DNA from 3 places in the Metabacillus sediminis genome. Region 1 is predicted to be linked to each of the others. Evidence: riboswitches for the same ligand, from Rfam matches in the RefSeq annotation. Region 1 holds a riboswitch; each other region holds the start of a gene.

Region 1 (2,270 bases):
CTTTTGTAGTGCTTGTACAATATGCTCAGGGGTGGGCTGATCAGGATTCCCCTGGCCGAGGTTGATTATGTCATGCCCGGCTTTCACTTTGGCAGCCGCCTTCTGTGCTAACGAGGCAAAAAATTGCTCAGGCAAGCGATTAAGCAAGCGCGATGGTTCAAAAAACTTCATTTTTTTCACCTTCTCAAAAAATTCTTGAAATTCTAGTCCAAAATCATATAGTGTTAGTAACAAAAAGTAAAGCTAAAATTTACCTGAAGGAAGCTGGTCTGAAATGAAACGAACCATTTGCTGCATACAATTCGATATTGCCTTTGGGGATCCTGAAGAGAATAAAAAGCGTGTGTCTCTTGCAATGGAAGAGGCAATAAGTAAAGAAGCGCCGGACTTTCTCATTCTTCCGGAATTGTGGAATACAGGCTACGATTTGACAAGACTTGAAGTCATCGCAGATGAAGAAGGCATTGACTCTAAAGCTTTCCTTTCAGAGCTTGCAAGAAAGCACAGCGTTAATTTGATAGCGGGGTCCATTGCGAAAAAATCCGGCCATGAAGTAACCAATACGATGCTTATCTTTGATCGTGAAGGAAATCTGATTCATGAATACAGTAAGCTGCATTTATTTAAGCTGATGGATGAACATCATTATCTGACAGGCGGGAGAGAAAGCGGGCTATTTATGTTAGACGGTGTACACTGTGCAGGGTTTATCTGCTATGACATCCGTTTTCCGGAATGGATGCGCGAGCATGCCGCAAATGGTGCAGAGGTGCTCTTTGTTGCTGCAGAGTGGCCACTTCCGCGCCTTCACCACTGGAGATCCCTTCTTATAGCGAGAGCCATTGAAAATCAGGCATATGTTGTTGCCTGCAACCGCTCCGGTTCTGATCCTAATAATCAGTTTGCCGGTCATTCACTCGTCATTGATCCATGGGGAAATGTAATAGCTGAAGCTGGGGAGAGTGAAGAAATACTGAGTGCGGAATTGGATTTTAATGAAATTGCGGGGATTCGAAAACAAATTCCTGTTTTTCAGGACCGGCGTCCGGAATTTTATCAATCATTTGTAAAAAGGGATTGACAGTACTGCTCTTAAGCTGGTAACATTTTCATCAAGTGATTACGAAACAATTAAAACATTCAAAAAATTAAACATACTCTTATCGAGAGTTGGGAGAGGGAATTGGCCCGTTGACCCCAACAGCAACCGACCGTAATACCATTGTGAAATGGGGCGCAGCAGCAAGCGCCGGGGCTTATCGCTCCGCAAGGCACGGTGCTAAATCCGTCAGAAAGCAAATGCTTTTTGGGAGATAAGAGGTGCGAAGACTGCCTCTTCAAGCCTCTTTCTCAAAATGAAAGAGGCTTTTTCATGTTCAATAAATTTTTTATCACCACCTCAGGAGGGAAAATTACATGGCAATCGCAAATACATCGCTTTACGAACCGCTTATTGAAAGCACTGCCTCAGCACTTGCAGTAAGGCTTGGACTTTTTGAAGACAATCTTGTTCTTAATTGTGAGGAAATCGGAGATGGAAACTTGAATCTCGTATTCCATATAACCGATCCAAAATCGGGCAAAGGAGTTATATTGAAGCAGGCCCTCCCTTATGCAAAAGTAATCGGCGAATCGTGGCCGCTTACATTGGACCGGGCAAGAATCGAAAGCAGCGCCCTTGTTAAACAGGCAGAGCTTGCTCCGGGATTGGTTCCTGAAGTTTATTACACTGACCAGACACTTGCCATTACTGTAATGGAGGATCTTTCACATTTGCAGATTGCAAGAAAAGCACTGATGGATAGAAAAAAACTTCCGCTGCTCGCTGAACATATCGGAACGTTTTTGGCCCGTACACTTTTTTACACAAGCGATTTCGCCCTGAAACCACATGTTAAAAAACGGCTTGTTAAGCAATTTACGAATCCTGATTTATGCAAAATCACCGAGGATTTCGTTTTTACGGATCCCTTCTTCGACTTTGAATCCAATGATTTTGAACCGGAGCTTCGGGAGGCTGCTGAAAAACTTTGGGAGGATACACACGTAAAGCTCGAAGTTGCTAAATTGAAAAGAAAGTTTTTGACGGAGGCAGAAGCACTTCTTCACGGGGATCTTCACACAGGCAGTATTTTTGTAAGTGAGACGGAAACAAAGGTTATTGATCCTGAATTTGCTTTCTTTGGACCGATTGGATTTGATCCGGGCCAATTCATCGCAAATCTGCTTCTCAACGCGTTATCTCGAGAAGAACAGGATCAGGATTTTAT
Region 2 (2,270 bases), 560 kb from region 1:
TATTTTTCGCAAGCGGTCCTGCTGTAATAATAGAGATTGTGTTATTCGCAGTTGAAAAGTTAGTTGCACTGACAAGTCCTGCAATTCCAAACTCTGCGCCTTTTTTTGTTCGAATGTTTTTTGTCATAGCGTTCAGGAGGAAGGCTATTCCTCCATTATGTTTGATGATTTCTACCATACCGCCAATAAGAACGGACAGGATGATAAGCTCGGACATTCCAGAGATGCCTTTCATCATCGTTTGAGAGAATGTCAGGATATTGAAGCTTCCGTCTGCCAGCCCAATAATCCCGGTTAAGACAATTCCGCCTCCAAGCACGGCGACTACATTCAAGCCGGCGAGTGCTGCAACGAGTACTCCAATGTAAGGGAGCAATTTAACAAAACTGAATTCCTTCGGATTGACGGCTGAGTCCATTCCAAGTGAGATGGTAAACAGCACGATAACCGTAACAATCGCTGCAGGCAGGACGATGAAAAAGTTCGTTTTAAATTTGTCCAGCATTTCAGTCTTCTGTGTGCGGACAGCGGCGATTGTTGTATCGGAAATAAAGGATAAATTATCTCCAAACATAGCTCCTCCAATAACAGAAGCAACAGCCAGGGCAACCGGTATTTCGGTTTCACCGCTGATTCCCGCTGCAATTGGTCCAAGTGCCGCAATTGTTCCCATTGATGTACCCATTGAAATCGATACAAATGCTGCAATAATGAAAAGTCCTACTACTAAAAAGCTTTGAGGAAAATACGTTAAAGCCAAGTTAACTGTCGACTCTACCGCGCCCATTCCTTTTGCCGCTTCCGAGAAAGCGCCTGCCAGGATGTAGATAAATACCATAATCATAATATCAGGATGTCCTGCACCTTTAGCAAATCGTTCAACTTTCGAGGTCAGGTTTTCTTTTCTATTCATGAACAGTGCCACAGTTACTGCTACTAAAACGGCTACAACCATTGGAAGCTTGTAGAAATCTCCAGTTATGACACCGGCTAAAATAAACAATGCTACGAAAACCAGCAATGGCAGCAGCGCCAGCGGATTTCCTTTCGCTCCATCTTTCAAATCCATTTTCTCCACCTCACTGCTATTCGATTTTTCCAGCTTGAGCAATCCTATAATGCCAGAAGATTCACCTTATAAAAAAGACCCCTTCTTATCCTTTTAAGATGAGGCCTTAATACACAATAATCAGGACACTCTTCTTATCTTCCAAGCTCTGGAGCTTGCTGGATTTGGCACAGCACTCTTCAAAAAAGTCCGCTGCCGAGGCATCGCAGGGCCAGTCCCTCCGCCTCTCATAATAAGAAGTTGAATTTATTTAAGGGTTTTTCAAAAACAATCTTTTACTACCTTAAGGGCTGTCAGAGAAAATGTCAAACAAAAAAATGCATGAATTTTACTTTTTCAATAAAATAATAACCTTTTCAGATAGATAGAAAACCTTTTCATTTCCTATATGCCAGGGCCGTGTATCGCATGCACAAAAATATTATCGCACTCAAACATTTACAATTATTTCTATTGGTTCGTAAATGGATTTTTCCATTCCATTAATGCTCCGCAATTGAAGGATTCCTCATCCTCTATATAATTGCGGATCACCTTCACTGGCGTCCTGCCGCAGCGGAGCAAAAATGTGAGGACAGGATCCTTCAATTCTCCTTTAACTATCGCATCAACATATTGTTCAGGGGTCATTTTCCCGGCATGTTTTTGATACCCTGGCATTCTCCCTCCGCCAAGGAGCCTGTCCAGCCCTTTATAAATAACCACGTCATACATAGAGGACATAAGCCACTTCCCGAGTCCCGCTTTCCGATACATAGGACGGACACCTATATCTACCACATATAAGGTGTTTCCATTAGGCTGATGGCTGCGTATGTATCCATCATCTGTGATTTCTTTCCACGTATGATCCGGATAAGCCGGGTCAAAATTGATTACTAGACCGGTGATGGAACCGGCAAGCTCTCCATTTACTTCTATGCAAAGCGCTCCTTCTGCAAAGAAATTCACATGGCTGCTCAGCTGCTCCTTATTCCACTAAAGCTCAGAAGAAAAAGGCGGAGGAAAGCTCTCTTGCTGAATGCGAATCAGCCCCTCAAAATCCGGTTCCATATAATACCGAATAACTGCAGGCGTTGGTCCATTCTCATCGAAAACGTAAAAGTCCTTCCTGTACATTGGGTTCCCCCGTCTCAATACTTTAAATAGTAACTAATACCGCTTTTTGAGATTTAGAAACCTTTTCAAAAAAGCAGACCAC
Region 3 (2,270 bases), 1.5 Mb from region 1:
TGCCCGAAAACGTTCCCAGCTTCAAGATGCATTTGGTGCCTTGAATCTTGAGCTCACTGAAGCGGATCTGGCCAGAATTGAAGAGGCGGTTCCTGCTGAAGCGGTAGCCGGGACACGCTATGCAGCTGAACAAATGGGAATGCTGGGAGTCGAATAAAGAATGGCAGAGCAATTAACAAAAGAAGAAATCCTGGATGCGGCGGAACAAGTGCTGCGCCGTTTTGGACCAGAGAAAACAAGCGTGGTAGATGTAGCCCGGGCCTTGAATATTAGCCACGGAACGATATACCGCCATTATCCAAGCAAAGCTTCGCTGAGGGAAGCGGTGGCTGAGAGGTGGCTCCACAGCATCATTCAGCCCCTGAAGAAAGTTTTCAAGAAAGAATGCTCATCAACGGAACGGCTCCTTTTGTGGGTGGAAACATTGATTGGCATTAAGCACTCACTCGTAAAGGAAGATCCTGAGCTGTTTAGCATGTACACTTCTCTAGCTGAAGAGTCAGTAGATGTGATAACCGCTCATATTAGTGAATTGGTTGGCCAGATCATTCCGATTGTTAAAGAAGGAATGGCAAATGGCGAGTTCAAATCCGCTGATCCTGAGACAGCTGCTAAAGGCATCTTCATCGCTACAGCTAAATTTCATCATCCGGCACACGCAAAAGAATGGGCCTCCCCGGATATAGATGCGGAATTTAGAATGGTTTGGGATTTGATTCTTTCCGGAATTATAAAATAAGAAAGCCGGTTTTCCTGGGGAAGGAAGACCGGCTTTTATCGTACAGGTTTGGTGCGACGAAATTGAAGTTGGAGTTTTTGAAAAGAATCTAAAAAGGCAATCTGTTCCCCGTTCGTACCTATTTTTGAAGAAATGTTGACAATTTTCTGATAGATTGATAGTGTTATAAAAAAATAATTTCTTATCCAGAGAGGTGGAGGGACTGGCCCTTTGAAGCCTCAGCAGCAGGTCTGTACAGACACTGTGCTAATTCCAGCGGGTGAATAGCCTGATAGATAAGCTTGTTCTTTTATTTGTCAGTCACGCACTCTTTGCGAAAAGGGTGCGTTTTTCATTTTTCTGGGTGTGGAACAAAGGAGAGTCAAGATGGAGAGAGAGACTGGATTTCAGCGGAAAATGCAATCAAGACATCTTATTATGCTTTCACTCGGAGGTGTAATTGGGACCGGATTATTCCTGAGTACAGGCTACACCATTCAGCAAGCAGGGCCATTAGGCACACTGCTTTCCTACCTTGTCGGTGCGGTGGTCGTTTACCTTGTTATGCTTTGTCTGGGAGAGCTATCGGTACATATGCCTGAAACAGGGGCTTTTCACAGCTACGCTGCTAAATACATTGGGCCTGCAACAGGGTACACGGTTGCCTGGCTGTACTGGCTGACGTGGACGGTTGCACTCGGATCGGAGTTTACGGCGGCCGGACTGCTGATGCAGCGGTGGTTTCCATCCGTTAATGTTTGGATCTGGAGTGCGCTGTTTGCGGTTTTGATCCTTGTATTAAATGCTGTGACCGTTAAATTTTTTGCAGAATCAGAGTTCTGGTTTTCTTCTGTGAAGGTGGCAGCCATCGTAATCTTCATCATCTTGGGTGGAGCTGCCGTTATCGGGATTCTTCCTCTGGCTGATTCTGAACCTGCGCCTTTTCTGTCAAACTTCACAAATGAAGGCTTGTTCCCGAATGGAGCGTTTGCCGTTCTGATGACGATGCTTGCTGTGAATTTTGCCTATTCGGGGACAGAACTGATCGGCATCGCTGCCGGAGAAACGGCGAATCCGGAAAAAACCATACCTAAGGCGATTCGGACAACGGTGTGGCGATTGATTATTTTTTTCGTTGGAACGATTGTTGTCCTGTCTGCGCTGCTGCCTTCCTCGGATGCCGGTGTGCTGAAAAGCCCGTTTGTGGCGGTTTTCGAGAGAATCGGAATTCCTTATGCTGCGGATGTGATGAATTTTGTTATCCTGACCGCCATTTTATCCGCCGCCAACTCTGGTTTGTATGCGGCGTCCAGAATGCTCTGGTCCCTCGCGGATAAGAAAACGATCTCCCCTGTTTTTGCAAAAGTAACGAAGCGCGGCGTGCCGTTAAATGCGCTTCTTCTCAGTATGGCCGGAGGCGGCTTGGCCCTGCTGTCAAGTGTCATTGCACCGGACACGGTCTACATCGTCCTTGTTTCAATTTCTGGTCTTGCTGTCGTGGCAGTTTGGATGAGCATCAGCGCGTCTCAGTTTTTCTTTAGAAGGCAATATA

The links. Region 1 has a riboswitch for S-adenosylmethionine ahead of mtnK (S-methyl-5-thioribose kinase). Riboswitches for the same ligand answer to the same signal wherever they lie in the genome.
Region 2: it holds a riboswitch for S-adenosylmethionine, as region 1 does, so the genes downstream of both, WCV65_RS04815 (Na+/H+ antiporter NhaC family protein) here and mtnK (S-methyl-5-thioribose kinase) in region 1, are expected to answer to the same signal.
Region 3: it holds a riboswitch for S-adenosylmethionine, as region 1 does, so the genes downstream of both, mmuP (S-methylmethionine permease) here and mtnK (S-methyl-5-thioribose kinase) in region 1, are expected to answer to the same signal.

The regions. Positions count from the first base shown of each region.
Region 1 is NZ_CP147407.1:1,445,366-1,447,635, reverse strand. It holds gene WCV65_RS07660 (pyridoxal phosphate-dependent aminotransferase) at 1-171, opposite strand, end outside; gene WCV65_RS07655 (carbon-nitrogen family hydrolase) at 275-1,081, shown strand; SAM riboswitch class I at 1,158-1,320, shown strand; gene mtnK (S-methyl-5-thioribose kinase) at 1,417-2,270, shown strand, end outside.
Region 2 is NZ_CP147407.1:882,467-884,736, reverse strand. It holds gene WCV65_RS04815 (Na+/H+ antiporter NhaC family protein) at 1-1,063, opposite strand, end outside; SAM riboswitch class I at 1,201-1,308, opposite strand; partial or broken gene WCV65_RS04810 (GNAT family N-acetyltransferase) at 1,520-2,188, opposite strand.
Region 3 is NZ_CP147407.1:4,012,368-4,014,637, reverse strand. It holds gene WCV65_RS20630 (aldo/keto reductase) at 1-157, shown strand, start outside; gene WCV65_RS20625 (TetR family transcriptional regulator) at 161-739, shown strand; SAM riboswitch class I at 918-1,021, shown strand; gene mmuP (S-methylmethionine permease) at 1,106-2,270, shown strand, end outside.